Regions from separate parts of the Lysinibacillus sp. NPDC086135 genome, predicted to be linked through region 1. Evidence: riboswitches for the same ligand, from Rfam matches in the RefSeq annotation. Region 1 holds a riboswitch; each other region holds the start of a gene.

Region 1 (8,300 bases):
ATGCTGTAACTTTACCAACTACATTGATTTTTGAAATAGTCTTGTCAGAAGTCACATGTACTTTCGTACGCTCCAAGTTAATGTCTGGAGATTTAATATCTTTTAAAGTGACATTTAACCAATTAATATTTCTAGTTAATAAAGGTTTAAAAGTAATTGTATCCCCGATAGTAACGTCATCAATTGTAATTGCCTTCTTCACACGATTAGTTACAATAAGCTTATCTTTAATAGTTACATTTTGAACTTTTACATAATCCGCATTTACAGTTAGACTTCCTTCAATCTGTGCGTCACCACCATCAAAATATACTGCTTTTTTGTCAGTGCCAGCTTTAGTTAATGTTAGTTCTGTAACGCTCGTAATTTCGCCGTTTTTCACTACTACTGTTGCTTCGGCATCCATCAATGCAGTTTTATTCGATGTGTTAAAGAGGGGCTTCAGCGACTGGCTAATTTTAAATTGGCCATTGGATGTAAGTACTTTCTCTTTAGTAATGTTGTTAATGGTAATAGTTTGCCCCTTTGTTTTGGCTGCAGCTACCTGCCCATTAATTTGAATTGAGTGGTTTAAAGGTGAATTACTTGAAGCGGCATCTGCAGTGGGCATTGGCGATACTAGGGTTGCTGTAATAGCAGTTGCCATAAAAGTCGTTAATACTTTATTCTTCATTTTAGTCACTCCGATCATTGTATTTAATGGATAATATATCATATATTTCTTTGTTTTAGTACATAAAGGGTATATTTTACTATTTATTATACTTAAATGAAATGTAGTCCCTTTTTCTTTATCGTTCGTTTTTAAGAATCCTTAATTATTTAAAAAAAATGAAAGTGAAGTGCCAGGTTTTTTTTGTACGAAATTGGGTAGTTGGGTGCGGAAATCACGCTCATTTCAAGGGCTATAACGTTCTAAAAAGTAACTTTTACCATGTTGTTAAAGACACTGTATTAGTTTAGTGTGTTCAGGAAAAACGCCTTGATATGAGTGGTGAGTTAGTTTTGAAGTACATTGACCAAGCATAAAAACAGCACTACTATAGGAGAGGGAAGGGGGACAAGCTATGATGTATCTCGGTATGATTTTTTTTAAAATTGTGACTCCAATTCTAGTGCTTCTAGTACTTGGTGCAGTTTTACAAAAGAAATTTCGCTTTAATTTAAAGGCGTTATCTCAACTTATTACATATTGCTTCATGCCAGCAGCAGTTTTTGTGAATATATATGAAACGAGTATAGAGCTGTCTGTGCTTGGGGAAGTTGCGTTATTTATTCTACTCTTTATCGGAAGCCAAATGGTGCTTAGTCATTTTCTTGCAAAGGGACTAGGCTTAGTAAAAACAGAGGCTGCGGTGTTTAAAAATAGTGTTGTCCTAATTAATTCGGGTAACTATGGAATTCCAGTTGCACAAATGATTTTTGTGGCTCAGCCGATTGGCGTAGCGATTCAGGTCATTCTCGTTATATTTCAAAATATGACGACCTATACTTACGGCTTGTACAATTTAATTTCTTCAACAAAATCGGGCATGTCTATTGTGAAAGACTTCCTCAAAATGCCCATTATTCATGCACTTATTATTGGTGTGGCAATGAACTATTTTACTATCGCTATTCCGCAGTTTGTAAGAATTCCGATAGACCATGTGGCAGATGGCTTTATCGCTGTAGCATTAATAACTTTAGGGGCGCAACTATCGCAACTTGAAATTAAATCCATGTTCAATAAGATAGTATTCATTAGCTGTTTTACACGACTAGTCATAGGGCCAGCCGTTGCATTGCTAATCATTTTTGCGCTTGGTCTTGATGGTGTCGTGGCACAATCACTTTTTATAGCTAGTTCGTTCCCAACATCGCGAAATAGTTCTAGTCTTGCATTAGAATATGACGTAGAATCGGCAACTGCTGCACAAACAGTTTTATTTTCAACGATTGTGAGCTGTATTACAGTGACGATTGTGATTTATGTGGCGGAACTGTTGTTTACTTAACAGTTTGGTGCTATTCGGAATAAAAAAGATTATTGTCAAAACGTGAGGTTGATTTCCGTTCCGGCTGGGCGCTTTGTCGCTGACGCTTCGCTTTCGCACAGTTAAAACATTTGTCGCTGACGCTTCGCTTTCGCGCAGAGCAGAGCTTCCTGGGGGCGTCCGATGAGCCACTCGCGCTGCTCGCTCCAGGGTCTCATCTGTGACGCTGATCCCCGAGGAGTCGCCCAGCCTCCACTCCAATCAACCTATATGCATGGCTTACGTTTAAACTTCTTTCAGTAGAAGTCTCCCATCTCTATAGGTTGTAAGATACAATTCGGGTTTAAGTTACTTTTCAGTGGTGTCCAAGCATCAGCTGAACACGGATCGATAAGGAATTAATATAGATGCAGGCCTAAGCACAATGCCGAATCCAGATGCAATTATGCCGAGGCATAATTGATCAATTGCTGTCGCCAACTTTTGATGATAAGCAAAAAAAACAAATGAAGCTTCCATCTCTTAACAATATCTGCTACACTATCATCAAACTTAATAGCATTAACTAGGGGAGTCTGATGAGTCAGGCTGAGAGGGAAACGCATAGAGGTTTCTTGACCCTTTGGACCTGATCTGGCTCATACCAGCGTGGGAAAGTTAACCATTATTGCACTCAATGTATTTGCAATAACTATACCTTTACATTCTTAGCCGGATCCAAAATTTTTTGGATTCGGCTTTTGTCTTTATTGGGGTGAGCTAGATTCGGTCCTTGTATAAATATAAAAGGGGGCGAAGTAGTTTATGACAACAGTTAGCGACAAGAATATTACGATTATGTCTAGTTTTGAAGGAAGTAAAAAAGTTTACGTAGAAGGTTCTCAACCAGATATTTTAGTGCCAATGCGTGAAATTGCTCTAAGTCCAACGACAGGAAGCTTTGGTGAAGAGGAAAATGCACCAGTACGTGTTTATGATACGAGCGGCCCGTATACTGATCCTGCGTATAAGGTGGACATTACGAAAGGATTGCCAGCTTTATGTAGTGCATGGATCAAAGAACGAGGTGACGTTGAAGAATACGAAGGGCGTACTATCAAGCCAGAAGATAATGGATTCCGCAAAGCTGATGATCCACGAATAAGTGAAAATATTTTTCCGTATTTATCCAAAAAGCCTTTGCGTGCGAAGAAAGGTAAAAATGTAACGCAGCTTCACTATGCACGAAAGGGAATTATTACTCCAGAAATGGAATTTGTAGCGATACGCGAAAATATGGACCCAGAATTTGTGCGCTCAGAGATCGCGGCAGGACGTGCTATTTTGCCATCTAATATTAATCACCCTGAGGCAGAGCCGATGATTATTGGACGTAACTTCCACGTAAAAATAAACGCCAATATTGGAAATTCAGCGGTGTCATCCTCTATTGCAGAAGAGGTAGAAAAAATGACGTGGGCTACACGCTGGGGTGCTGATAACATTATGGATTTATCTACTGGTAAGCATATTCATACGACACGTGAATGGATTATTCGTAACGCCGCGGTGCCAGTGGGAACGGTGCCGATTTATCAAGCGCTAGAAAAAGTAAATGGAGTGGCAGAGGATTTAACATGGGAGGTGTATCGTGATACGTTAATCGAACAGGCTGAGCAAGGTGTTGATTACTTCACGATTCATGCAGGGGTATTGCTACGCTATGTGCCATTAACGGCTAATCGTGTAACAGGCATAGTGTCTCGAGGAGGCTCGATTATGGCGCAGTGGTGTTTATATCACCATCAAGAGAGCTTCTTATATACTCATTTTGAAGAGATCTGCGAAATTATGAAAACCTATGATGTTGCCTTCTCTTTAGGTGATGGTTTACGTCCTGGTTCTATTGCAGATGCAAATGATGAGGCTCAATTTGCAGAGCTAGAAACGCTAGGGGAATTAACGCAAATTGCCTGGGAGCATGATGTACAGGTGATGGTAGAAGGACCAGGGCATGTACCAATGCATCTTATTAAAGAAAATATGGATAAACAGTTAGAGGTGTGTAAGGAAGCTCCTTTCTATACTTTAGGACCGTTGACAACAGATATTGCCCCTGGTTACGACCATATTACATCGGCTATTGGTGCTGCAATGATAGGGTGGTATGGTACGGCAATGCTATGTTATGTGACGCCAAAAGAGCATCTCGGCCTACCAAATCGTGACGATGTTCGTGTAGGGGTTATTACGTATAAAATTGCTGCACATGCTGCCGATTTAGCGAAAGGGCATCCGGGAGCACAGCAGCGTGACGATGCGCTATCTAAGGCACGATTTGAATTCCGCTGGCGCGATCAATTCAATCTTTCGTTAGATCCAGAGCGTGCAGTTGAATACCATGATGAAACATTGCCTGCAGAAGGGGCAAAAACTGCGCACTTTTGTTCAATGTGTGGACCTAAGTTTTGTAGTATGAGAATCTCACAGGATATTCGTAATTATGCAAAAGAGAGTGACTTAAATACGACTGAAGCAATCCACAAAGGTATGAAGGAGAAAGCAGAGGAATTTAAACAGGCAGGCAGTCAAATTTATCAATAATTAGTAAAGCAGGCTTGTGTCAAATTAGGCACAAGCCTTATTAGTTTCATCGGACGCCCCCAGAAAAGCGCCCTGTCGGAACGGAAATCAACCACACATTATGGTGATGAGTCTTCGTTCTGTCATTAATATAAAAAAACTCCATGTGAAGATGTCCTTCACATGGAGTAAAAAGTTGGATTGGATATCAATAATAATGGAAAATTAAACGTTTGTTGCTTGCTTTTCGTATGGGTTTGAAAGATCCATACCTTCTAATGAAAGACCCATAGCTTTTGCTACACCTTCGCCATATGCTGGATCAGCTAAATAGCAGTGAAGAATATGACGGCCTTTGATGAACTCTTCAACTGGTGCCATATCATTAGCAGTATTTTCGAATAGACGTTGTTGCTCTTCGGCAGTCATTAGGCGGAATAATTTACCCGGCTGCTCGAAGTAGTTATTGTCGTCTTCACGGAAATCGTGGATACCAGCATTACCGTCTATACGTAATTCAGGCTCTTTATAGTCTAAATTATGTTCCCACTCACCATAGCTATTTGGTTCGTAGCTTAAAGTTGAACCTAGGTTGCCATCGAAACGCATAGCGCCGTCGCGGTGGAATGAACGGAATGGGCATTTTGGTGCGTTTACAGGAAGCATGTAGTGGTTCACACCTAAACGGTAGCGTTGTGCGTCTGCATACGCAAAGATACGAGCTTGTAACATTTTGTCTGGCGAGAAGCTAATACCAGGGATAATGTTAGATGGTGCAAATGCAGCTTGCTCAACTTCCGCAAAGTAGTTGTCCGCATTTTTGTTTAACTCGAATTCACCCACAGGAATTAATGGGAAGTCTTTTTTATACCATACCTTCGTTAAATCAAATGGGTTATATGGTAACTCACGAGCCTGTTCCTCTGTCATTATTTGAATGTACATTTTCCATTTAGGGAAATCGCCTTTTTCAATAGCCTCATATAGATCGCGTTGTGAAGATTCGCGGTCGTTACTGATTACTTCAGCAGCCTCAGCACCAGTTAAGTTTTTAATGTCTTGCTCTGTACGGAAGTGGAATTTAACCCATACGCGCTCATTTTCAGCATTAATAAAGCTATAAGTGTGAGAACCGAAACCATGCATATTGCGGTATCCAGCCGGAATACCACGGTCAGACATAACAATTGTTACTTGGTGGAGCGCCTCTGGTAATGAAGTCCAGAAATCCCAGTTTGAATTCGCATTTTTCATATTCGTACGTGGGTCACGTTTTACCACGTGGTTTAAATCTGTAAAGTGTAAAGGATCACGGAAGAAGAATACAGGTGTGTTGTTACCAACTAAATCCCAGTTACCTTCTTCTGTATAGAACTTAAGTGCAAAGCCACGAATATCGCGCTCAGCATCCGCTGCACCACGCTCACCTGCAACTGTGGAGAAGCGTGCAAACATGTCAGTCTTTTTCCCAACCTCTGAGAAGATTTTTGCTTTTGTATATTTAGTAATATCATGCGTTACAGTGAAAGTACCGAATGCACCTGAACCTTTAGCATGCATACGACGTTCAGGAATAACTTCACGGTTGAAGTTCGCTAATTTTTCAACTAGCCATACATCCTGGAGTAATAGAGGACCACGAGGACCTGCTGACATAGAATCGTGGTTGCTTACTACTGGAGCACCACCTGCTGTTGTAAAACGACGGCTACGATTATTTTCATTTGTCATATTAGTTTACCTCCTAAGAAAAATTGTGAGTCAAACTCTTCATCAATAACTATAACAAATGTAAATTATAATTGCTAGTAAATTATAATTATTATTGTTAAAGAATTTTTACATTAAGATACAAACTACAAATATATGCTAGATTTAAATAGCTTATGAATAACCTTTACCACTAATTTAGTTTTTAAAACATTTTCGAGAATTACTTGAAAATAAGTTATGAAGAAGAGGAAGCTTAAGAATAAAATGAATTCTTTTGTTTACTTATTCTTATTGAAAATAGAGTATGATAATTGAAAATAATTGCAGTGAAAGTTTTGGGGATCAGGTATCGGAGATCCCTTAAAGATATAGCCTTTACCCGCTACGCTTCGCACAAGTTTCTAGTTAGAACGGAAATCAACTCCTTGTTACTTAAAAGTCTTTTTAAGTTTTGCGATAACGATGGGGAGTAATTCCGATGTGCTGTTTAAAAATTTTTATGAAGTAATTCGAATCATCAAAACCATTTAAATCGGCAATTTCACTAATAGCAAAATCGGTTTCTACAAGCATTTTTGTGGCATTTTGAATTCGGACTTGCTGTAGGTAGCGTTTAAATGGCAGGCCTTGCTTCTTTGAAAAAATCGTACTTAAATAATTGGGACTAATCCCTAATTTATGAGCAACGTAAGGTAATGATAACCCGCTATCCTGAAATTGCTGGTCGATAATTTCTATGGCCAGTTCTACATAGTCAGCCCGTTTTTCTATTCGAGCCTCATTAGCTAATTCAATCAGCCTTTGTGTAAATGATATGATGCCATTTAAAATGGTATAAAATATAGGATGCTCAATAATTAAATGAAAAAGCTGACGATAATTTTGCTCAATTGCCGCTTTCTCATGTAATTTATACTTCAGCATAAAACGCCGAATTTGCGCCAGAACACTCGTTAGATGAATACGTAAGTCATCTTGCTTGTAATATATTCCTTCATTAGATAGTCGATATAAAAATGCTTTGACGGCTTCAATATTTCCGTCCTCTAAACTACTTATTAGTAATTGCTGCTCTTCAGGTGTTAGTAAAGGATCGAAGGGCTGTGTCTCCAATTGTTTGCTCGCATAAAAAATATGCCCATAGCCTTCGTAAAAGCTTTGATGAAGTGCACGTTTTGTTAAGGTATACATATTCTTCATGGTGGTCGGTTCCCCATCATAAACCCCAATATTTAACGAGCTATTATTCGTTAATCGCCATTCCTTCATTAATGTACGAACATCCTTCTCTAAATCATTTGTTTGGAATAAACATACAATTTTTTCTGATAAAGGATAAATCCTCATGCTAGAATAAATAGGCGTTTGCTGAAGCCAGTTGTATAGTTTGTTAAACATTTCGGAATGCTCAGGCTCGATCATTGTGAAATGTATATTTGTCTCTATGGAACTAGTTTTACTATCTAAAAATAGTTGATAGTAAAAGGATTCATCTGTTGCTTCTTGATACACTGCTTCTGCTTTGGTTGTCCGAAGGGAAATAGCAGTGAGCTTTTGCTTTAATACTTCTAAATCAATTGGTTTAACGAAGAGATGTGCGACCTGTAAATCAATTGCCTTTAATGCATTTTTAAAAAGTGGCTCTGTCGTCATAGCTAAAATAGTCCCAGAATGTTTTTGTAAAACACGATAAAGTGCAATTAAACGATTATTTGAGAATAGGTCAATATTTAGCAGTATCACCTCAGGCTCGAATTGCTGGATACTTTGAAGTGCCTCATTAATAGTTGTACCTATTTCTATAGTTACATCCCCAGGAAAATATGTATGTAAAAACCAACGAATCCCTGAAAGATCAGTGGAATCCCTGTCGATTAATAACAATTTCACAACTGCAAACCTCCTTAAAATAATCTAGTTTCGTAAAAAAATACTATTATATTATTAAAATAACAAAAATTCTGAAATAATTCATGTTTTCTCTTTTAAAATTCCCTATTTTCTGAAAAAGGTAGTTAGTACAATGTAGTTAGTGTAATTGTTATTTAT
Region 2 (8,300 bases), on a different contig from region 1:
GCTATGCACACCTCACACTGTAAGAAACTTCAACAAGCCATTATAGAAGCTAAAACAAAAAATAGTAAAGTATTAGTTTTAATGGGTGGGCATGATTTTTGGTCTAATGGTATTCACTTAAATACTATTGAATATGCTGAAAATCAAGGGGATGAATCGTGGGAAAATATTAATGCGATTGATGACATGATTCTTGAAATTCTAAATACACCAGACAAAATTGTTATGACTGCTATGCAAGGAAATGCTGGTGCAGGAGGGGTCATACTAGGTCTTACAGGTGATTTTATTTTTGCAAGAGAAGGTGTTGTTTTAAATCCTCATTATAAAAAAATGGGGAACCTATATGGTTCAGAATATTGGACGTATTTATTACCAAAACGTTTGGGGAAAGAGTTAGCTTTTGAAATTACTGAAACATGTCCTGCCATAAGTACATTAAAAGCAAAAGAAATCGGATTAATTGATGATTATTTTAAAGGCAATGTCCAAGAATTTGATGCAAAAATACAAAAAGTTGCTGAATATTGGGCATCTTCGTCTCTTTATGATGAAATTATTGCAAATAAACAAGCAGAACGAGAAAGAGATGAAAAAGAAAAGCCATTAGCAGAATATCGCCATGAAGAATTAGAACAAATGAAGATTAATTTTTATGGAGAAGATAAAAGTTATCATCTTGCACGGAAAAAATTTGTCTATAAAATAGCTTGCGATCAGCCAAGCGTTCTTCTAAATGATAAAATAACGATTTGAAATAATTAGTGCTAATTCCCTTTCATCAGAATGGGGCGGACCAAACGCCCCGTTTTGAATGATGAGATATAATTGATAGAAAATAAAGGGGAAGATACACGATGGGAATTATGGCCAGTTACTTATCATTAAACAATGCTTTAGCGGATGAAATTGCCGACTTAAATAATTTCCATATCGTCAAGCGACTTGAGGAGCTTATGGAAAATCATAGCTGTCCCGTAAATGAAATGGATAAATTATGGGACGGATTGCATTGTTTGCTAACAGGGATCTCTGCCTCACAGCCAATCGAGAACCACCCATTAAGCGAGGCCATTGTCGGCGTTCACGTGCTGGATACTGAAGAATTTGTCAGCGTCATTGGTTCTGAAGAGCTTCCCCGGATTTTAGAAGCTCTTCATTCTATGGATAGGACTGTCTTGCAGCAACAATTCAAGCCAGCAATTTTTAGAGCCAAACAGATTTATCCGGATATTTGGGCGGACGATGAAGCCGTGGAGCTTTTCGCAGAACTTATAGCGGAACTCGATCAATTAATCCATTTTTATGAACAAAGCCTTGCCCGGGGGCATGACATATTAATCAGCATTTATTAAAACCGCATCAATCTTAAACTGTACCCTATCGAGAGATCTACTCGATAGGGTACAGTTGGAGATACGAAAGGGTTTATTATATATCCTACCAAAGCGGTACAAGATAGGGGGAAAATGGAGTTGCTACGCGGTGCTTATGAAGGTAAATTTCAAAAGCAGTATATAAAAAGAAAACCCGAACTATTAGGAAACATTAAATGCATTTCGTCATGTAGTTCGGGTTTTTCAACAGCTAAAAACTTTTTGTCCAGCCTCATTCAAATTTTTATCCTAAATAGCGATGATACAGTGTTTTCGCTTCTGCAATATCTTTTGTTCCGTGGATTAAAACTCGCCCGTCTTTAAAAATAACCAAACGGTGATCATCGACAGTATAAGATAACAGATAAGGGTTGCGCTGAACATTTCCGCCTTGCTGCAAAAAAACTTTTTCCAGTTTGGCTAAATCCTGTTCTTCTTGCGCGGAAGGCCGGATTTGAACAGAATCTCTTCCGCATAGTATAGCTGTTTTTGTTTGATTTTCAAAGGATAGGTAGGGATATGTCCGATTGTTCCCGCATGATGGGCAATCATCTTTTTTCATCTTATCCACTTTTATTGCACTATATTGGTTTTTCCAAAGATCAAAAGATAGTAATTTATTCCGCAATGCTGCTGTATCATCCACTAATATTTTTAAAGCTTCACTTATCTGATGGGCAGTAACCATTTGCACGGTAGGACCGATGATTCCCGCGGTATCGCACGTTAAACCTCCGATAGGAACTGTTTCCAATAAACATGAAAGACAAGGGTTTTTTTCAGGAATGATCGTATATGTAATACCATAGCTCCCCACACATGCGCCATAGATCCAGGGTACTGAGTATTTTTGCGAGACATCATTCATCATCATTCTTGTTTCAAAGTTATCGGTCGCATCAATCATGAGATCGGCCTGTTTTGCCCATTCTTCTAGCTCAAACACTGACGCATCCGCTACTATTGCTTCGACCGTTACAGTTGAATTGATGGCCTCCAGGCGTTTTTTTGCTGCAATCGCTTTAGGCATCCTGTTTTTTGCATCATCTTCAGCGTATAGCTGTTGACGCTGCAGGTTTGACCATTCCACATAATCTCGGTCCACAATCGTCAGTTTACCTATTCCCGCGCGGACTAGTGCTTCGGCATTTGTTGTTCCCAGCGCTCCAGCTCCAACAATCAATGCATGTTTAGCTGAAATTTTTTGCTGTCCGGATTCCCCAATCGGTGCAAATAATTGCTGTCGTGAATAGCGATCATTCATCCAATACTCATCCCTTCCAAAGGACTGCTCGCTGTGGCATAGCGTTTCTTCGGAATTCTACCAGCTTCAAAGCCAAGGCGTCCGGCCTCAATAGCAAGTTTCATAGCTTTTGCCATCTTGATAGGGTCTTTTGCGGCAGATACAGCTGTGTTTAATAAAATTCCATCAGCACCCAGTTCCATTGCCATTGCTGCATCAGCAGGAGAGCCGATACCAGCATCGACAATAACGGGCACCGTTGCTTGTTCAATGATAAAACTCAAGTTAAGCGGGTTAATGATTCCCCGTCCGGAACCAATCGGTGAGGCTCCTGGCATTACGGCATGGCAGCCTAATTCCTGTAGCTTTCTGGCTAAAACAACATCATCTGATGTGTACGGAAGAACAATAAACCCTTCCTTTATTAATTCTTCTGTTGCTTTTAACGTTTCGATAGGGTCAGGAAGCAATGTTTTGTCACATCCAATAATCTCTACTTTAATCATATCGCAAAGGCCGGATGCTTTCGCAAGCTTTGCAATGCGGACGGCCTCGACTGCGTTTTTGGCTCCTGCTGTATTTGGCAATAAAGTATATTTTTTAGTATCAAGCTTTTCTAAAAAATTTGGCTGGTTCGCTTCAAAGATATTCATTCTCCGAACGGCAAATGTCAGGACTTCTGCTTCCGATTCAGCAACAGCCTGCTTTTGGATATCAAAATTAGGGTATTTTCCTGTTCCAAGCAGCAAACGGGATTGAAATGAATAAGGACCTATTTTTAACATAATTATCCGCCTCCAACAAAATGTACAATTTCAATGCGATCCCGGTCAGAGAGCCGGGTTTCCTGATGATCAACTTTGTTCAGGATCTCTCCATTTACTTCAATTACAACTACTTTATCTAGCAGTTTGTAATATTCGAGCAGATCCGAAACGTACACAATTTCCTCTGACAACTTCAAATTTTCTCCATTTAGTATTACTTCCAAGATCTGTCCTCCTAACTAAGCAATATTTGAGATCGATCAATGCGAAACGCAGAAAGAAACTGCTCATCTTCCACTTGACCTGTAAGCAACTGGGCTGTGAGTTTGCCAGTAAGTGGGCTTAATAGAATTCCGTTTCGATAGTGTCCGGTAGCTACAAATAGCCCCTTAATATCAGGATGCTCGCCAATATAGGGAATCCCATCATCTGTCTGCGGCCTTAATCCTGCCCACACCCGTTCCCACGGGGCATCTTTCAGCTGGGGAATCAGCTTAACGGCTTGTTCAATCAAGGTAGAAATTCCTCCAGCCGTTACTTGTTTATCAAACGTATTTTCCACGACTGTGGCCCCAATGTAAATTTCGCCATTCCGCTTAGGAACAAAATAACAGCGTTTATCTGAAAAAATCGACCTGTGAACGATTGGCTTATTCGGCTTTACAGAAAAACATTCTCCTTTCACAGGATAAACGGTCATGTTGATCCCCGTATTTTTCATTAAATCGGCAGCCCAGGCGCCGGTAGCGACAACGACCTGTTCACAATAGACGGCTCCCGCTGATGTGTATACTCCTTTGACAACACCGTTTTCATAGATAAAAGAAAGGACCTCTGTATTTTCGCGGATTGCTGTACCAAAATGCTCTGCTGCTTTTGCGAAGGCAAGTGATAATTTTGCAGGCTGAACATGGCCGTCATTTGGAAGGAACATAGCACCGACAACAGTTGGTGCTAATGCAGGCTCCATTTCTCTTACTTGTGTTGCATCGAGCCATTGGATGCCGGAATTCCAGTTCTGCTGGAACAATACCTGACTTTTTAACGCTGAAGCTAATTCATCCGTTTCTGCAATTTTTAACATGCCTTTATTCACAAATTCGATATCGATCCCCGTATATTCTAGTAATTCGTTGGTGATGGAGGGGAACATCGCCTGGCTTTTTAATGCCAATTGGAAAAATGGACCGTCGTGTTCAATTTCCGCTTGTGCTGCCAGCATACCTGCTGCTGCACTGGAGGCTTCGCAGGCCAAAGTTCCTTTTTCAAGAATGACGACTTTTTTTCCTAGTTTAGAAAGTTGATAGGCAATGGAAGAGCCATTAATTCCTCCCCCGATAATGGCAACATCAAATGTATTTTTCACTCAACACATCTCCATTTTAACTTCTTTTTGGTAGCCTTTTATTGCAGCTAATGGATCATCGGCGTTTAAAACGCCCGACATCATAGCAATACCGTCGGCCCCGCTGTTTATCACCTGTTTAGTATTTTCAGGAGCAATACCGCCGATTGCAATAACAGGAATATCTAGTGAACCAGTAAGCTTTTTTAATTCCTCTAAACCCCTTGGTTCCAATCCTGGTTTTGATTGGGTAGAAAAAATATGACCATATATCACATAGTCGGCTCCCAAGCGTTGAACCTTTTTTCCTTCTTCGACCGAGTGAATGGAGCAACCAACCGTCAATTGAGGAAAGTTGGTTTTAATCATAGATGCATCCAAACTATGATAGGCTAGTTGGACTCCTTTCGCACCTGTAATAACGGCAACATCCACCCGGTCATTGATGATTATTTTGGATAACGGAACGCCAACTCGGGAAAGCAGGTTGACTGCTTCATATAATTCTTTTGCCGTCATTTGTTTTTCACGCAAATGGATAGCGTCGGCATATGGATGGATGTCTGCTAAGATTTCACTTAGTTGTTCCATTGGCATTTTTCCATTAGAAATGAGATGAATCGCTTTTGATAATAGGGTAATGGGGGTCACCTCTTTAAGACTTATCCGCCTTCCAAATGTAGGATGCAAAAAAGCCACTTTCTTTTTGGTAAAGAAAGTGGCTGGAGATGAAAAGGACAAATTTCCGTACACCACTTCCCTACGCTGGCATTAACCAGGTCAGGTTCATAGAGTCCCGAAGTCACACTTCAATCTCAGCCTTTACAAAGGCACCCCTAGCGGATAAGTTATATATTTTATTCGATTTATTTTCAATATTAGCACTATTCATAAAGATGTCAATCATTAAGAACTAAAGTGAATAGATTACTAGGGGTTCCATTTAATGGGAAGTTTAGTCATGTTGAAGTTTTCTTTGATAAATTAGAAAGTATAGATTTCCAACAAGAAACTCGAAATTATTATTTTTATTTTAAAGGATTAGAAAAATTCGAGAAATTTTTGAAATGATATGGTTAGGATCAACTGAATTTTATCCTTCTTATGATGTACCAGAAACTTTGTATAAAGATACAATGTATAATAAATTTTACGAAAGAGAATGGAATGAAATAATACCGGAAAATCGTGAAGAACTTAATTTAATCAACGTTGATGAGTATTCTATGTTAATTGCTCTCATTAAATTAGCTGATTCGGATCATCTTGATGTATTCTTCTTTATACTTGAGAAGAATATTGTATTTAGAGGAAATGGATTAGCATTTATCATTTATCGCGAACATAATCTTGATCTATTTTAAAAGATAGCTAATACCGAGAGACTCTCGCTGGATTAGGGTATGTATTAATTCAGATGTCACCATTATTTTTAGAGATACTTAGAGCGATTGATAAGGTTGTTTAATAGAAAAAGACCACTCCGTGATGGGTGGTCATATTGTTTAAAAGGAGACCGACTTAACCGACTAAAAACCGACCGAAGAAAGATTATTAAAGATTTTCTTTTACCTTTAATGATTTTTAAAGATAGTTAGCAAACAGCAAGATACTGATATATAAAGCTTTTGAGAATCAGTGATTTTATAAGAAAGGTCGGGTCATTCAACGATATGTCGAAAGTAGAATTGTTAGTTATTGTGGAAATTTAAAAGTAATCTTACGTTCTTTTTCATCCCAAATAAGGTGGGCATTAAAAGATTTCTCGCCTTTTTGAAATCCTTTTATCAAGTCTGTTTCACCAGCTGCCAAGAGTTTTTTTATATTCGATTGTGAAATAGTTTTTCTTAAAAGTTTCTTTGAAACCGAGAATTTACAATTAGCTGTTTTATAATTTGAACAGCCGTAAAAAATGCCATGATCTATGATTGACCCTTCGCAAAGGATACATTTCCCAACAACTGTTTTTCTTTTATTATATTTTTTATTATACGGATTATTTGCAGTGATTTTATCGACTGCATTTTGATTAAATGCCCATTCCTTTTCACGCTTGTTAGCATCTGAAATCAATTTGTCAGCAAGCTTTTTTACTTGTTCCATAAATGCTGTAGGAGAAGCGTTGCCTTCACCTATTTCAGATAGTCGTTGCTCCCATTTGGCTGTCATGGAAGGGGACGTTAAGATACTTTCACCTAGTGCCTCAATGAGTAACATTCCTTTAGCCGTTGCGAAGACTTGGTTTTTCTTAACTTCAATATAGTTTCGATCTTTTAATGTACCAATAATTCCAGCGCGTGTAGCTTCAGTACCTAATCCTTCCGTTTTCGATAGGACCTTTTCTAATTCCGCATCTTCTAAATGTTTACCCGCTGTTTTCATTACGGTAATCAAATTTCCTTCAGAAAAACGATTTGGTGGCTGGGTTTCACCTTTTTTTACGTTCGCTTTCGCAACGATACCTTGCTCATTTTCATGTAATAGGGGGAGCAGTTCATCTTTGTCTGTAGGTGAGTTATCTTTAGAATGATAAATAACCTTACGCCAACCTTCTTCCATTAGCACTTTACCCTTAGAGATGAATTCTGCACGTTTATCAACAAGTGAATGAATCGTTGTGTAAGAAAATATGGCATTGTTGTAATGTGCTGCAATGACTTGTCTTGCAATTAAATCATAAATTTTTTCTTCTTCTGTACTTAGCTTTGCTACGTCTGGTATTTGCTCGGTAACAATAATTGCATGGTGATCGGTTACTTTTTTTTCATTCACATATCTTTTATTATTCATAATTGAACTTGTCGGTGGCGGAAGAAGACTTTTGTATTTATCAATTTTACTTAAATGCTCTAGTATCTTTGGTAGTGTTTTTGCTTCTTCATTCGTTAAAAATTGTGAATCAGATCTTGGATAGGAAACAACGCCCTTTAAATAAAGTCTTTGCAAAATATCCAGCGTATTTTGTGGTGAGAATTTATAAGCTTTGTTTGCTGTAGCTTGTAATGCAGATAAGTTGAATAACAATGGAGGAGCATATTCCTTTGTTTCTCTTTTAATACTATTAATTTCTACTTTTTTATTGATACAGAAATTAGCAATAGCATTAGCTTGTCGTTCTTCTTGAACTCTTGAATTGTTATCTTTATGCCATTTCGCTTTTAACAATTTTCCATCAAAATTAAACTCTGTTTCCACTTCCCAAAATGGTTCTGATTTAAAATTCGCAATTTCATGCTCCCTCTTTACTATTAGTGCAAGTGTAGGTGTTTGTACACGACCAATTGAAAATACATCTTTCACGCCATTTCTTTTGAGGAGTACCGTGTATAATCTAGATGTATTAATGCCAATTAGCCAGTCTGCACATGAACGACTTAGTGCTTCAAAATAAATGTCGCGTGTCTTCTCTTCTGGTAGTAAATTTTCAAACCCATTTTTTACAGCGTTTTCTGTTAAAGATGATATCCAGAGACGTTTCATCGGTTTATTAACACCGCATACTCTTAAAATGGTACGGATAATCAATTCACCTTCACGTCCAGCATCACCACCAATAATGATTTCTTGAA
Region 3 (8,300 bases), on a different contig from region 1:
GGTGTTCTTATGCGTTTAGATAACCCAAATACCACTGTCGATGATTTAATGACCGTTATTAAAGGGCCTGATTTCCCAACAGGTGGGATCATTCAAGGTGTCGATGGCATTAAAAAAGCATACGAAACAGGACGCGGTAAAATCATTGTGCGTGCGCAAGCAGTCGTTGAGCCAATTAAAGGTGGCAAGGAGCAAATTGTTATTACGGAATTACCGTACGATGTTAATAAAGCAAATCTTGTGAAGAAGATCGATGAGCAACGTGTCGATAAACGACTTGAAGGAATTGCGGAAATTCGTGATGAATCGGATCGTACAGGCCTACGTGTTGTCATTGAACTGAAAAAAGATGTTCCTGGACAAGGAATTTTAAACTATTTGTTCAAAACAACTGATTTACAAGTAGCTTATAATTTTAATATGATTGCTATCCATAATCGTCGTCCGACAATGATGACATTGCCATTGTTACTGGATTCTTATATTGCCCATCAAAAGGAAGTCGTGACGAACCGTTCCATTTATGATTTGCAAAAGGCAAAAGATCGTTCGCATATTGTTGATGGCTTGATCAAGGCACTGTCCATTTTAGATGAAGTCATTGCAACGATTCGTTCTTCTAATGATAAACGAGATGCGAAAACGAATTTACAGGTGAAGTTTGACTTTACAGAAGTGCAATCAGAGGCAATCGTTAGCTTGCAATTATACCGTTTAACAAATACGGATATTACGGAATTGCGTGCTGAACAGGAAGAATTAAATAAATTGATTGCTAAGCTTGAAGGTATTCTTAATAGTGAAGCAAAGCTTGTACGTGTTATTAAACAGGAACTACTTGACATTAAAAAGCGTTTTGCAGAGCCACGTCGTTCAAAAATCGAACAAGAAATTGAAGAAATCAAAATTACGTTAGATGTCCTTGTCCCAAGTGAAGAGGTCGTAGTGACTGTCACAAAAGATGGCTATATTAAGCGTACATCTACACGTTCACATGCAGCTTCGAATGGTCAGGATTTTGCGATGAAGGATTCCGATTATTTATTATATGAAGCAAACTTAAATACACAGCATCATCTACTGCTGTTTACAAATCGAGGCAATTATATTTATCAGCCTGTCCATGAACTACCTGATATTCGTTGGAAGGATCTTGGTCAGCATATTTCTAGTATTGTACCGACAGGGAAAGATGAATCTATTATTGCTGTATACGGTTTTGAGACTTTCGAACAGGCCAATACGTATATTTTAACAGCTACGAAAGATGGACAAATTAAACGCTCACCTGTAGCAGATTATGCTGTTACACGCTATTCGAAACCGATCAAAACGATGAATGTTAAGTCAGGCGATGAAATGATTTTTGCAGGTATCGTGACAGACGAAGTAGAACTACTGTTAACGACAGATACTGCCTATGCTATTCGTTTCCCAATAGAGGAATTGCCAGTAACGGGTGTTAAAACAGGCGGTGTTAAAGGGATTACGCTGAAAGACGGAGAAGCATTAGTTGGCATCAATGTTTTACCGCCAAATGCCACTGCGTATGTTGCGATTGTGACACATCGCGGTGCGGTGAAAAAAATGAATGTTGCCGAAGTAGAGATGACGAGTCGTGCAAAACGCGGCTTAAAAGTGTTAACAGAATTAAAAGCGAACCCACATCGTATCGTGGCTGTAGTAAAGGTTACAGATGAGGAACAGTTAACGATTGAGATGGAAAAAGGTGTGCAAGAGATCCTTGATGTACAAGCATTAACTCGAGCAGATCGCCATTCTAATGGCTCCTTTAAAGTAGATATAGCTACAGACGGTGCCATCTCACATGTCTTTACGGTCAAAAAAGAAGAGAAATAACATGACTAGCCCATGCTCTATAGAGAGCTGGGCTTTTTTTAGCTAATTGAAACCAATAAGTGGGTTCTTTGTCTAACATATATACGGGAGGATTGTATGATGCTTTACATAATGATAAAGTCAGTTGAAATCTGGTTTGATCGATTAATGGAAAGACAATCTTTAAAAAGAAACAGGTACTTTTCTTTCATTTCCTTCAATTTCTTTAGCGTATAGCGATTTTGTTATTATGTAGTACAAAAATGTATCAGTTAATCCTAGAATAAGGAGTAATCCGCTCATATATAAAGGGCGAATACACTCTCCAATGATAATTAATAGCGAAGATACAATCATTGCTCCGTAGGTAGTCAAGCTATTAAAAGCCATATAAATGCTACGAGCGTTTGATGGGGCAAGTTCTCCTATCATTGCCTATTTTATAGGGACATACATCAGTTCACCAATTGTTCCAATAAACAAGGCAACAAAAAGAAACAACACGCTATTTGAAGAAGCAAATACACTAAAACATATAGAGAAGATCAACATTCCTGTAACAAGAGTCCAGCGCTCACTGCACTCAAAGGAAGTAATGGTTTCTTAGGTTCTTGGCCTGTAATAGTGTCAAAAAGGGAATCATCTATTTACCATGTAGATCAAAAATTGAATTTCCTAATTTTATAGAGTATGGGTGTAGGATGGAGAAGGTTTAAGTATTAGAGATAGGTCCGAATAATCTAAGGGCTTGTCTCGTTATATCCTTCCATACCATGTTTGTATATTCATCAATAAACGTTAAACGCATTCCGTTTAAGATGGATAAGTACGACTCAGCAATTAATGAAGGTGATTCTTCATAAAAGTAACCAAGCATTTGCCCAGCTTCAATAACTGGATAAATACAGTCTATAAATAATTTTACAAAATCATCTAGTTCTTTAAAAAGCTTTGGAAATCGATCAGGTCTTGCAAGATCCTGTTGAATTAAACGTAGGTATTCACTTCTCGTTGCAAAAAGTTGCACATGACAATCTATCATTTCCTTAATTACTTCAAGAGGATCACTTTTAAAGTGTTCATCTATTTCAATAAAATATGGTTTGATTTCCTCCAGGGGCTCCAATATTGCCGATTCATAAAGCTCTTCTTTGGAATTAAAATACGTAAATACGGTGCCAAAACTAACTCCTGCTTCCTTTGCTATGTCCGCTACTTTGGTCTCTGCAAAACCATTCTCACTATATAATTTAATTGCGGCGTTTAGAATGGCAAATCTTTTTCTTTTCTTTTTTTCATCATTAGTAAGTCTAGGTTCCATTTAGATTCTCCGTTGAAGGGTTTTGTGTATGTTTACCTAGCACTCCCGAAGATGATTTTTACAAAGAAAAGGACATTGCGGTTATTCAACAAAAGGAATTGAAGGAAGGCATGGAGCTTTAAAATTAAATTAGCAGCGCTTTCGGCAAATAGAGCCTTGTCATTTCCGGATAGATATGGGTATAATAATCACGAAAAGTTCATATGGAAAGAATGTAGGGGGGCTGGTGTTGCCAGCTGAGATTGTGTCCGATAGACACTGACCCTTTGAACCTGATTTGGCTCGTACCAGCGTAGGGAACATCTATTCAAAAAGAAAGTTTTTGATATTGATTGTAAAACGTCTGGGAGGAATCCTGGGCGTTTTTTGTTTTCAGACTTTTGTTGTATACACAGACCGTGAACGCTTTCTTCTGGTAAAGACATTCATTCATGAACATTTCACACTACTTACTTGGAGGATTGAGCATGAAAAAATGGTTATTGGTCCTAATGGCTGCACTTTTCACATTAGTGGGCTGTAGCGAAAAAGAGGCTAAAAAGGATACTAAAGGATTAACAAAAGTATCGGTTGTCCTAGATTGGGCACCGAACACAAATCATACCGGTTTATATGTAGCGGAAAAACTTGGCTTCTTTAAGGAACAGGGCTTAGATGTAGATATAATATTACCAGGCGAAGCGGGAGCAGATCAGCTTGTGGCGTCTGGCAAGGCTCAGTTTGGCGTAAGTTATCAGGAAGGGATTACACAGGCACGTGTGCAAGATGTACCTTTAGTATCGATCGCGGCGATTATTCAACATAATACTTCTGGCTTCGCATCCATTGCATCAAAAGGCATTACTTCACCGAAGGATTTTGAAGGTAAAACATACGGTGGCTGGGGGGCGCCACTTGAAAAGGCAGTACTGCAATCACTAATGCAAACAAAAAATGCAGATATTAATAAATTAGATATTGTCAATGCAGGCGATATAGATTTCTTCACAATGATGAAAAAAGATATTGATTTTGCGTGGATTTATTATGCATGGACAGGTATAGAAGCAGAACTGCGTGGCGAAAAACTGAACATGCTATATTTAACAGATTATAGTGATCAGTTAGATTATTACACACCTGTACTTGCTACAAATGAAAAAATGATTAAAGATAATCCTGAAACGGTAAAAGCATTTGTCGCTGCTACAGCAAAGGGCTATGAATATGCGATAAAACACCCTAATGAAGCGGCAAATATTTTACTAGAAGCAGTACCTGATTTAGATAAAAACCTTGTGCATAAAAGTCAGGAATGGCTAGCAGATAAATATCAAGATGACGCTGCACAATGGGGCGAGCAAAAGCTAGCTATCTGGGAAAATTACGCGAAATGGATGGCGGACAACAAAGTTTTAGAGGGCGAATTTAACGCAAAACAAGCATATACAAACGACTTTTTACCGAAAAAGGAGACAAAGTAACATGGCAAACTCATTAATAAGTGTACAAATTATCCCGAAAACTGAAACATATGAGGATGTGATCCCGTTTGTCGATGCAGCGATTACGGTTATCGACGCATCAGGGGTGAAATATGAAGTTCATCCATTAGAAACGACAATGGAAGGTGAGCTATCGACTTTACTACAAATCATTGAAAAAATGAATGACAAGATGATTGAGCTTGGCGCTATTAATGTCATTACGCAAGTGAAAATTTTATATCAGCCATCTGGTATTACAATGAATACACTAACGGAGAAATACAAGTAATGAGGCAGGCTTTCAAACAAGGAAGGACGATAATTTTTATCGCCTTCCTCTTATTCATATGGGAACTTATTGTCCGTTTTGCAGACGTACCACATTGGCTATTGCCTACACCAAGTGCCATTTTGAAAGAAGGCTTTCAATCGTATAAGACGTTTGTGCCACATGCTATAGCGACTGTTCAATTAGCATTTCTAGGCCTTGCCATTGGAATAGTGTGTGGACTAACGGTTGCTGTGCTATTACATCGTTTTACGTTTGTGCGGGAGCTATTTTATCCTATTCTTATTATGTCACAAAATGTCCCGGTGCTCGTTCTAGCACCGCTCTTAATTATTTGGTTTGGCTTTGGTTTATTGCCAAAGCTCATTATTATTTGTCTGGTGTGCTTTTTCCCGATTGTTATTTCGGCAATGGATGGCTTCCGTCAAACCTCACCTGAGCTGAAACATTATTTTGAAATGATTGGGGCAACTAAATCACAAACCTTTTGGAAACTTGAATGGCCATATGCGTACCCGTCGATTTTTTCAGGCATTAAGATTGCGGCGACGTATAGTGTTATGGGAGCTGTCATTGCAGAATGGTTAGGTGCGAAAATGGGGATTGGCGTCTATATGACATTGGCGCAATCATCATTTCGAACGGATCGCGTGTTTGTAGCGATTTTTGCCATCATTTTTTTAAGTTTACTATTATTTAGTGCTATTCGATTATTAGAAAAACTTGTTGTGAAGGGGAGAGGAATCTATGCTAAGCATTCAAAACATTGATAAATCCTTTAATGCTCTTCCGGTTATTCGCGATTTATCATTTGAGGTCAAGGACGGGGAATTTGTGGCGATTATCGGACCGTCAGGCAGTGGTAAAAGCACACTCTTTCAATTAATTGGTGGTGTCTCTTCTATTGATAAGGGAGCTATTTTATTAAACGGTACAGATATCCAACAAAAAAGAGGAACGATCGCCTATATGCCTCAGCAGCCCTGCTTACTACCATGGCGTACGATAGTAGAAAACGTTGCGATTGTCGAGGAGCTTCATCGCAAACCAAATATTGAGCTTGCCAAGGAGTGGTTAGATAATGTGGGGCTGGCGGCGTTTGAAAATGCGTATCCTAATGAGCTGTCGGGTGGTATGCAACAGCGGGTATCATTTATTCGCGCAATTGTCAGTAATAAGCCCATTTTATGCTTAGATGAGCCGTTTTCTGCACTTGATGAATTTACAAGGCTTGAAATGCAGGCTTGGCTTTTATCGATTTGGGAGAAAGATCGAAAATCGATATTGTTCGTAACACACAGTATCGAGGAAGCTCTCTTTTTAGCGGATCGTATCATTGTGCTCACGAAACGGCCAGCAATGATTAAAAAGGAAATAATCGTACCTTTTGCAAGGCCACGCCAAGAAGAAATTCGCCATTCCGCTACATTTACGGCATTGAAGCAACAGTTATTCACGTATTTAAAAGAAGAGAAGGGTGATGCGAATGTTGATTGATGCACATATTCATTTAGATCAGTATAAGGAACACGACATTCCAACTTTGCTAGAAGAAGCTGAACATGTCATTGCCGTTAGCATGAATCTTTCATCGTGCGAGAAGACATGGAAGCTAACGAAAACCTATGCAAAAGTAAAAGCAGCATTTGGTTTTCATCCTGAACAACCGTTACCAAGTGAAACGGAGGAAGATGCATTATTTGAGTGGATACGCCAACATGCTCATGAAATGGTGGCAATCGGCGAGGTAGGCTTGCCTTATTATTTGAGGCAGGAGAAGGCGATAGATGTTCGTCCGTATGTGGCATTGTTAGAACAGTTTATCGTATTGGCGAAGGAATTAAATAAACCGATTGTATTACATGCGGTGTACGAAGATGCGGCGATTGTTTGCGATTTACTAGGAAAACATCAAGTAACGAAAGCGCATTTTCATTGGTTTAAAGGAGATGAGGAAGTGATTGAACGGATGATTTCTAATGGATATTTCATTTCGGTCACGCCTGATTGTACGTATGAGACTAAGATTCAACAACTTATCAAAAAATACCCAATTGAGCTGATGATGGTAGAAACAGATGGACCATGGCCGTTCGAAGGTCAATTTGACAATAAACGAACATCTCCTTGGATGATGGATCATTCCATCGAGGTTATCGCTTCGATAAAGGGTCTTACAGCTGAGGAAGCGGCGCGTATCATTACAAGAAATACGACAACATTTTATAATTTATAGCAAATAACGCAGTTGTTCTTTTAAAGAGCAGCTGTGTTTTTGTTAAAAGTATCAGAATCGCTGATAAAGCCTCGAATATCGCTGATAAAAGAGTTAGAATCGCTGAAAAAGCATCAAATATCGCTGATAAAAGAGCTAGAATCGCTGATAAAACATCAAACATCGCTGATAAAAATTGTAGAATCACGATAGCCTTCTTGCAATAGATGAACTGAAGATGAAAGAGGAAGAAATACTGCATGATTCAACTTTAAATCTATTAGAAAAACTACAGAAATGTCTTGTACTCATTCCAGCAGATTTTCAATTTGCTCAACTCAAATATTTAGAGGAGCTTCAACGCTATTATCCTAAGCAATGGGAAACACTCGATCAATTTATTCATGAACAATGGACAGGTATCTTTTCGCTACTAGATGAAGGGATTGCCACAAAAAAAATACGTGTCTTTAATAAAGGGATATTTATAGAAGTCTATATTGGAAGGCTTTATCGATTGATGGAACATGGATCGATAAACAGATATATGATTTCACTTCAAGATGCAATGCAGGAAATGGTAGACATTTTTATGCATGGAATTCTTGAAGAAACCGTTTATGAAGAAAACTAAATGGGGGTTGTAAATGAGTAAAGCTTTAAGATTAATATTTTTAGTTACCGATTTCTTTTTTATACTCTATTGGCTAGTCACTTTTTTCCATTTGATCCCAGAAGAGTATTTATATCAGGATTATCAAAATGAATTATTAGTAATATGGAAATGGTCGTTCTTCCCGCTAGATATTTTAATTTCAGTTACTGGCTTTATAAGTCTCTACCTTTTTAAAGTGAAAAATGAAAAGTGGAGAGCATTTGCCTTATTATCTCTAGCATTAACATTTTGCTCAGGATTACAGGCGATTGCTTTTTGGACAATAAAGCTTGATTTTGATCTTATGTGGTGGATACCTAACCTTTTTCTTTTACTATATCCATTGCACTTTATTCCAAAGCTTATTACATTTAGACATCAAGATGTCTCATTACAAGCAAAACACAACCACTAATCATCCTCTGTGTGGTTGTGTTTTCTATGTTTTGTAAAATTTTGTTCAAGGTTCTCTTTTTTAGTTTTCGTTACACGTTCATGTGTACTGAAAGGGGAGA
Region 4 (8,300 bases), on a different contig from region 1:
GATGATTTTGCGGTAACGTTTTTCGTGACAGGTAACGGCTTTAGTACTTTATCTGTTGAAATTTATTCGATGGCACGTGCAGGTATTTCCTTAACAGTTAACGCTATTTCTGGGTTAGTATTCTTTGTAACGGTTATCGTCGTAGTTGGCTATTACTTCATTACAAGCCGCGCTAGTAAAAGAACGGGGGGAACTCAATGAAGCAATTAATTCAAGCAACAATCGCAATCCTTGTCGTTTCCGCCCTATTATTCTATACTGCTGACGCCCTAAGTGCCGGTGGTGGAAAAAGTGGTAAAGATACATTAACCATCTTTAACTGGGGAGAATATATTGACCCGGATTTGCTGAAGCAATTTGAAAAAGAAACAGGCATTCACGTCATCTATGAAACGTTTGATTCCAATGAAGCAATGATGACAAAAATTCAACAAGGTGGTACAGCTTACGATATCGCCGTACCTTCTGAATATATGATTGAAAAAATGAAGGAAGAAAACTTACTTATTCCTTTAGATAAAACGAAAATCCCTAATTTAAAAAATATTGATCCTTATTTTTTAGATTTACCATTTGATAAGAACAATAAATACTCTGTCCCATATTTCTGGGGAACAGTCGGCATTGTCTATAATCCAAAGCTCGTTGGAAATTTAGACTTCTCATCTTGGAAGGACTTATGGGATCCTTCATTAAAGCGTAAAGTCTTTTTAGTAGACGGTGCACGTGAGGTGATTGGTATGGGCTTAAACAGTCTTGGCTACTCTCTCAACTCTTTAGATAACCAGGAGCTACGTAAAGCTACTGATAAACTAATCACATTGGCGCCAAATGTTAAAGCCATTATCGGAGATGAAATTACACCGCTGATGGTTAATAATGAAGCCGCTGTGGCACTCACTTGGTCTGGTCAAGCAGCAGATATGTTGTCAGAAAATGAAGATTTGGACTTCGCTGTACCAAAAGAAGGCTCAAACTTATGGTTTGACAATATGGTTATCCCAAAAACATCAAAAAATATTGATGGCGCACATGCTTTCATTAATTTTATGTTGAAAGCTGAATCGGGTGCTAAAAACGCTGATTATGTAGGCTATTCTACTCCTAATATTGCAGCGATGAAGTTAATGGATAAAGAAGTTGTATCTGATAAGCGCTTCTATCCTTCTGAAGAACAACGTAAAACATTAGAAGTTTATAAAAACTTAGGTCCTGATTACTTAGGCAAATACAATGAGCTGTTCTTAGAATTTAAAATGAGTATTCGATAAACTATTTTACCCATTCAAAGCTGTTCTCACGTTACAAACGTTGAGAACAGCTTTTTTTCGTTTATCTGGAAGTAAGCTTCTGTGGAAAAACTAGCCGGCCGTATTTGAGAATCCGCATATCTTTCTAGTAAATCTCAGACTTATAGTCAATAGCAAACGTATAAGTCTTATGGTAGACTGTAGTATATTTGATTAAAGAAAGGGGTATTCGATGACCCAGCAGAAGTCTAATAAGGCGGCTTTGTATATTTTAATGTTTAATATGTTTATCGCAATGGGGAGTATCGGAATTATTATTCCTGTCATGCCTGAGTATTTAAAATTGTTTGGTGCCGCAGGACAAGTACTTGGCATGTTGATTGCAACGTTCGCCTTCGCACAATTCATATTTTCTCCAATTGCTGGGAATCTCTCCGATCAATACGGTCGTAAAAATCTCATTATTTTCGGTCTTATCGTAACAGGACTTGCACAAATTTGTTTCGGGCTTTCTACAGATGTGTGGATGCTCTTCCTGGCACGCTTTTTTGGTGGCCTTGGTTCCGCATTTGTGGCACCTCCTATAATGGCTTTTGTGGCAGACGTCACAACGTATGAGGAACGAGGAAAAGGTATGGGGATGATAGGGGCAGCAATGTCCTTTGGTTTTATGATCGGACCAGGTATCGGTGGATTCCTCTCAAAAGTTAGTTTGCATTTTCCATTTTATACCGCTGGGTTTGCAGCTATCTTAGCAGCTATTTTATCGTTCTTTTTATTGCCTGCTACAAAACCGAATGCAGCGAAAAAAGCGCAGAAGCAGGATAATCTTGCAAAGCAGATGGCCCGTTCAGTCCGAATGCCTTATTTTGTCATGCTAATTATCATGCTTGTATTCTCTTTCGGGATTGCTAACTTCCAAACAACATTATCATTATTTGTTACAGATAAGTTTAATTACACACCTACTGATATCGCCATTATATTAGTTATGGGTGGCGCTTTTGGTGTTGTTGTACAGATGTTTGTTATTACACCGCTGTTTAATCGCTTCGGCGAAATGAAAGTAGTGTTAGTCAATTTATTTATTGCATCCGTTTCGATTTTCTTAATATTATTCGCATCTGGATTTGCACTTATTTTGATTGTAGCGACCATCTTCTCTACAGCTACGACATTGATTCGTCCAGCTGTCAACACACTGATTTCAAAACTTGCTGAAAATGAACAAGGCTTTGCAGCTGGTCTGAACAATGCGTATATGAGTCTTGGTAATATGATTGGTCCAGCTTTAGCAGGTATATTATTCGATTGGAATATGAACAGTCCTTATATATTCGGGGCTATTATTTTAATGGCTTGCTTCTTCCTTGCCCTTATTTGGACAATGAAAAAAGCGCCACACCTTATGCATCCTGATACAAAATAGTCTGAAAAGTTATTGACTATTTTTAATAGTATGCTACATTATTAAGAGAAAAAATTAATTAAATTCTTACCACTAGGGGAGTCTTTAAAAGGCTGAGACGTATATGGTCATATACGGACCCTTTGAACCTGATCTAGTTCACACTAGCGGAGGGAAGTGTCGACACTTGCTTTTTTATTTGTAGATGCAAGGCCGCTTCCTGTTGTTTTTAGGAAGCGGCTTTTTGACGCTTTAGCGGCGATTCTCTCTGTTTTTGCGGCGGTATTAACATTTCAAAGGAGTGGAAATTATGTCAATTCGAAAATTAACAATCATGGCCATATTAGTAGCAATTGCCGTAGCTGGTTCTACCTTCGTTTCAATACCAACGGGAATTGCTCGTGCCTACCCTGTCCAGCATGCCATTAATGTTATCGGTGCTATCATTCTTGGACCAGTGCCTACTGTTATGGTCGCCTTTGTCACAGCTATTATTCGTATTTTAACAGGCACAGGCTCATTACTAGCTATTCCTGGCAGTGTTATTGGCGCTCTATGTGCAGCTCTTGCCTATAAATACAGCGGCAAGCAATGGCTTGCAGGTGTCGGTGAAATGTTTGGGACAGGTATCATTGCCTCACTTATCGCAGTACCTTACGCACATTTATTAATGGGGACATCCGTTGCTGCTTTATTTTTCATGCCAGCCTTTTTAACCTCAAGTACTATTGGTGCTGTCTTAGGTATAGTCGTTGCTAGCAATTTGCGGAAGAATACTATAAATCGTAAATCCTTTTTAGATAAAAATATTGTGAGATGAGTAATTTAACGGAATAAATTTGTGATTTATCGGAACAATTTCAGATTTTATCGGAATGTTTCATCTATTTATCGGAACAATTTAGGAAAAAACGATGGCTCATTACTATAAAGCAATGAACCATCGTTTTAACTTACTAAGATCGTTTTTTCATACCCTTTAATAGCTGGGCAACATTTGTGTCATCTTCCTGTATCTGTGTTCTCTCTACAGGCTGTTCTTTTTTCTTCGGCCTAGTTAAGAAGCGCCAACCAAAGCGTCGGATGGTAATATCAATAAAGAATAGCAACATCCCTGCTAATAAAAGCCATGTCGCAATATTTTGACGTTCTGCACCTTTTTTAGTAAATTCACGGAATACCTCGCTCGGTTCCTTCAAAACAGAGCCGCCTGTTTGCTTTGTTAGTGCTTCGATTAACTTATCATTCACTGGGCGTAATTCATACTCTGCACTATAAGGTACACTTAAGCCTGCCTGGTAAATGGTCTGATCTTCATCGGCAATGCGGAAGAAGATGAGTCCTGGTTCTGCTTGTACGACTGCTCGAACTTGTGATGCTGAAATTGTTTCAAGTTGTGTATCAAGTTCTTCACCAGCTTCATTGACAGCAACAATATCTAAGAACGCCGCTTCATTTGTTGGATCAGTGATGACAAATGAGCCGTCTGATTCTAGACGTACATCATAGGCAACATCATTATAACTTGGTAGCATTTTTGAAATAAGCGTTTGCCAAAAAGTGCCCCAATTTTGCCATCTTGCCCAGTCCCCTGTCCATTTTCCTGTCGAATCAGAAGTAAAGGCAAATGTTTTGCCAAGGCCATATTGCCATTCTGCTAGTACTGGATCCTCTTTCTCACTTTCTGCTATAACAGTAGCTCCCTGCTTTGCTGTTGTACCAATATAAGCATTCATTTTAGGTACACCATTCGCAAATAACGTATTCCAGCCAGCCGCATTAAATATAGTTGGATAGAATGGGTTATCCTCAATATATGTGCGTGAAATCATGGCAGTTTCACGAGATAAAATGGAGGGGATCGTCTGCTCATCAATAACATCGTAGAAACGCCCACTGCCCATCTCACTGAGTGCTTCAAGTAAGTTGGCATCAGCATCCTGACCAATTGCAACCGTTGATAGGGTTACGCCATTCTCTTTTCCTTGTGCAATTAAGTCCTCATAGTTACCTGGCTGAGACTGACCATCCGTTAATAGAATAATATGCTTACGCTGTAGCTTTAAATCAGCTAGATTTTCATAAGCTTTAGCTAGTGATCCATATATTTCGGTACCTCCCCCTGGCGTTACAGATAAAATTGTATCCACCGCATCTTCCTTATTGCCAAGTGGTCCTGTCTCAATAATTTCCCAAGGTCGATCATCAAAGGCTATAAACCCGAGCGTATCCTCATCTCGTAGCATTTCAACTGAACGAGCGGCCGCTTCTTTTGCAAGCTCTAGCTTTGCTCCAGACATACTTCCCGAGCGGTCAAGTACGATAACTAGCCCTAATGATGGCAATTGCTCCTTACCTTTAATCTCCATTTCAACAGGTAGTAAAGTTTCGATTGGTGTTTTAAAATAGCCACCTAAACCAAAGCTATTTTCGCCACCAACCATTGTAAAACCGACACCGAAATTTTTCACTGCTTGCTCAATGACATTCATTTTTGCCTCGCCTACTAAATGCCCTGGCACATTATCAAAAATGATGGCATTGTATTGTAAATAACTAGAAAGTTCATTTGGTAGACTTTTAGCATTTACAACATCATAGGCAATTGATTGTTTGCCTAGCGCCGCTGCAATTGGTGATGCCGTTTCATAGCCATTAACAATTAGTAAATGTGGCTCACTTTGCACCATCGTGACGCTTGTTAATTTATTATTTTCAAAAATTGCATCCTGCTCAACCTGCACGAGTGCCTCATATTTTACAAGCCCTTCAGCTGTTGCTGAATGTTTAAACGAAAATACATTCGAACCTTCTGTAAGTTCCACTGCTTCACGGTGAATAAGCTTATCGTTTTCGTATAGTAATAGCTCACCTTGTTCTGCTACAGTTGCATTTATTTCAGCGACTAACTGCTGCTGCTCACCAACATAAGCAACTTGTGGTGTAACAAAGCTTTTCATGGATACATCCTTCGCAACAGGTTGGTTAAACGGCATTACATCAACGCTAATATTTGACCCTTTAAACTTCGATGCAAATTCTAAGGCATCCCCTTTTGTTTCATTGCCATCCGTTAAGAGCACAAGTCGTGTCGCTTTTTTCGGATCTACAATACCTGAAGCGAGCTGTAGACTCTGTTCAATATTTGTTTGATCTGTTGCTTTTATAGCTGTAAACTTCGGCACTTCCTTTAAAAACTTCGATAAAATGGCTTCCGTTTGTAAAGTCGATGAAAAAGAATAAATCCCTGCAAGCTGTTCATCTTTTTTCGACTGTAAACTTTCCGCTATAAAATTGGACATCTCATCATCTGTACCATTCATTGAAGCAGAACGGTCCACTAAAAATAATACTTGTTCTTCCTTTACGGGCAATAAAATATAGGGCCCTGCAAGTGCAAAAACCAAACAGCATATAGCCACAATACGAATACCTAGTACGACGATATGGCTTTTTTTTAGTCGCTGACGTTCACGCCAATAGGTCCATCCAAAATACATAAGCAATGGAAGTAAAAGCAACAATGCTAATGGCATATCAATTCGTAAATCCACGACGTCGTTGCACCTCCCACTCTAAAACAAATAATACTAAGATGATAAGGATAAGCCAAGGTACGAACGATGTTTTCGATATTTCTTCCTTACCATTGTCTGGAAGCTCTCCAAGTGTATAGCTTGTCCCTTTTTCAATCACACGCTCTTGTGCTTGAAGCTGTACGATGAAGCGCTTTTCTTCATCATTTGAGCGAGCTGTATAAATTCCTGGCTTCATTGGTGCTGTTAATAGACCATTCGTAATAGACGATAAAAACTCATCTTCCTGCGAATATACACTCCACTCACCTTGCGTTAAAGCAACTGCACGTTGCTCATTTGGTGTAAAAATACCAAGTGAACCAATCGATGCTGAAAGCTCCTGTTCAGCACTCCATAAAAATAATGGGAATGAAGGATGCAACGGCCAATCTGTATCTGCAATATCAGCTAATACAACAATATCTCCTTCAGGTGAACGCTGAATAAATGGCTGGTCTCCAACTGATGCAATCGTTTTATAGTTGTCGAATCCAGGATATACAGTACTGACGTAAATATCTTTTAGCTCACTAAATGCAAACAATGCATCACTTGTTGTACTGATTTCCCCAGTAGCTTCAACCTTCTCAACATCATCCCGTCCAAATAATACAATTGGCTTGTCCATCTTTTCGAGTAGCGCCGTCTGATTTGTCACCACAGTGGCATCCAAATTGTCAGCCACTTGTGAAGATGGAACAATCTTCACGCTACTATTAATCGTTTGCAAACCTTTTTGAATGAGTTGATGCATACTTTGATCGACAACTACTTTTGAAGTAGCTGTTTGTAGCAATACAGGCTGTGAATTATCAACAGCATAATCGTCCTTAGCATCTATCTTAGCAGTCATAGTATCTTCTAATGGAAGGTCTTTGAATGTTTTTGTTATAGCTTCATTTGGAGGTAATACAACACTCTCCGCAACTATTTTCTTACCTTTAACATTGTCTATCGAAAGTGTTACATTTTGCTCTTGGTCCGTATCATTTTGTAACTGTACAAGCGCCATAGCAGATTGTCCATCTGTAGTAGCAGCAAAACGTGTCATTGCGATATTTGTTAAATCTTTTGCGGATCCTTTTACGATCCACTTCACCGTATCTTTTTCCATCGGTAATTGCTTTTTATCGAGCGAATCTGTAAAGACATAAATAGATGTTGGTGTATTACCGACAAAAGCCTGTGCCACATCTAAAGCTTTATTCATTTGTGCTGTTTCATATGTTACTTGTAACTCTTGAATAGCTTTTTCAATATCTTTAATCTTTGTTTCCTGCTGTAATATAGCTTTTGGCGTATTGCCTGTTGTAATGAGTGTCACAGGTCTTCCGTCAAGTTCATTAACCAATGACAGCATTTCTTTTTTATGTGTATCAAATGTTGACTGCTCTTTCCCTGCTAACATCGTTGCAGACGTGTCTACTATGAAAATCGTCTGCGCACCAACAATTGTTGACTTTTTAACATATGGATTCATTAATGCTAGTACGAGTAAAAGAAGAGCAAGTAGTTGCAAATAAAGCAGTGCGTTTTTTTGTAAGTGTTTTAAGTATGGTGACACACGGGTTTCTTGCATAATTTCCGACCAGAAAAGTGTGGAGGATACGGTTTGATCGGTATATTTTTTTCGAAAGAAATAATATAGAAGGACAATGACCGGGATGATGGCCGTCCAGCTAAAAAGTATTTGACTAAAGCCCAATACGGCTCACCTCACCTAATCCAATGTGCTTTTAATAATTGTTGGAAGATGGCATGCTGCAATCCATCCTCTACTTTAAGCTGTAATTGTCGAACACCGAAGCGCCGACAAATTGCTTCAAATTCCTCTTCATGTAAAAAACGTCTTGCCCTATATGTGTCCAGAACTTTAGAAGACATCGTAACATTTACATCTCTACCCGTTTCACGATCAAGTAAGCGTACGTCGCCCGTATACTCAGGTGCTATTTCTTCTTGCGTAATTATTTGCAAAATACGGACATCCCCCGCAAAGCGTGGTAGCCTTTTTAAAAGTTGCTCCCATTCATCGATTGGCTCAAGTCCGTCTGTCACAATAAA

What was found. Region 1 has a riboswitch for thiamine pyrophosphate ahead of thiC (phosphomethylpyrimidine synthase ThiC). Riboswitches for the same ligand answer to the same signal wherever they lie in the genome.
Region 2: another riboswitch for thiamine pyrophosphate. It lies ahead of tenI (thiazole tautomerase TenI); the one in region 1 lies ahead of thiC (phosphomethylpyrimidine synthase ThiC).
Region 3: another riboswitch for thiamine pyrophosphate. It lies ahead of ACIPKN_RS17760 (ABC transporter substrate-binding protein); the one in region 1 lies ahead of thiC (phosphomethylpyrimidine synthase ThiC).
Region 4: another riboswitch for thiamine pyrophosphate. It lies ahead of thiW (energy coupling factor transporter S component ThiW); the one in region 1 lies ahead of thiC (phosphomethylpyrimidine synthase ThiC).

What each region holds. Positions count from the first base shown of each region.
Region 1 covers NZ_JBIVCA010000019.1:90,788-99,087, forward strand. Annotated here, with positions in the region: gene ACIPKN_RS21295 (S-layer protein) at 1-673, opposite strand, end outside; gene ACIPKN_RS21300 (AEC family transporter) at 1,068-1,997, shown strand; TPP riboswitch at 2,534-2,648, shown strand; gene thiC (phosphomethylpyrimidine synthase ThiC) at 2,781-4,559, shown strand; gene ACIPKN_RS21310 (catalase) at 4,764-6,269, opposite strand; gene ACIPKN_RS21315 (helix-turn-helix domain-containing protein) at 6,696-8,141, opposite strand.
Region 2 covers NZ_JBIVCA010000027.1:12,612-20,911, forward strand. Annotated here, with positions in the region: gene ACIPKN_RS24295 (hydrogenase maturation protein) at 1-756, shown strand, start outside; gene ACIPKN_RS24300 (YfbM family protein) at 858-1,355, shown strand; gene ACIPKN_RS24305 (thiazole biosynthesis adenylyltransferase ThiF) at 1,621-2,640, opposite strand; gene ACIPKN_RS24310 (thiazole synthase) at 2,637-3,404, opposite strand; gene thiS (sulfur carrier protein ThiS) at 3,407-3,610, opposite strand; gene thiO (glycine oxidase ThiO) at 3,622-4,752, opposite strand; gene tenI (thiazole tautomerase TenI) at 4,753-5,472, opposite strand; TPP riboswitch at 5,472-5,579, opposite strand; gene ACIPKN_RS24330 (hypothetical protein) at 5,799-6,095, shown strand; gene ACIPKN_RS24335 (DNA topoisomerase III) at 6,427-8,300, opposite strand, start outside.
Region 3 covers NZ_JBIVCA010000014.1:50,889-59,188, reverse strand. Annotated here, with positions in the region: gene parC (DNA topoisomerase IV subunit A) at 1-1,860, shown strand, start outside; gene ACIPKN_RS17765 (TetR/AcrR family transcriptional regulator) at 2,552-3,160, opposite strand; TPP riboswitch at 3,367-3,476, shown strand; gene ACIPKN_RS17760 (ABC transporter substrate-binding protein) at 3,628-4,623, shown strand; gene ACIPKN_RS17755 (thiamine-binding protein) at 4,625-4,915, shown strand; gene ACIPKN_RS17750 (ABC transporter permease) at 4,915-5,685, shown strand; gene ACIPKN_RS17745 (ABC transporter ATP-binding protein) at 5,663-6,412, shown strand; gene ACIPKN_RS17740 (TatD family hydrolase) at 6,402-7,151, shown strand; gene ACIPKN_RS17735 (hypothetical protein) at 7,369-7,764, shown strand; gene ACIPKN_RS17730 (YvaD family protein) at 7,778-8,200, shown strand; gene ACIPKN_RS17725 (hypothetical protein) at 8,197-8,300, opposite strand, start outside.
Region 4 covers NZ_JBIVCA010000016.1:45,888-54,187, forward strand. Annotated here, with positions in the region: gene ACIPKN_RS19150 (ABC transporter permease) at 1-201, shown strand, start outside; gene ACIPKN_RS19155 (ABC transporter substrate-binding protein) at 198-1,271, shown strand; gene ACIPKN_RS19160 (MFS transporter) at 1,483-2,679, shown strand; TPP riboswitch at 2,744-2,851, shown strand; gene thiW (energy coupling factor transporter S component ThiW) at 2,969-3,478, shown strand; gene ACIPKN_RS19170 (VWA domain-containing protein) at 3,615-6,212, opposite strand; gene ACIPKN_RS19175 (vWA domain-containing protein) at 6,196-7,941, opposite strand; gene ACIPKN_RS19180 (DUF58 domain-containing protein) at 7,953-8,300, opposite strand, start outside.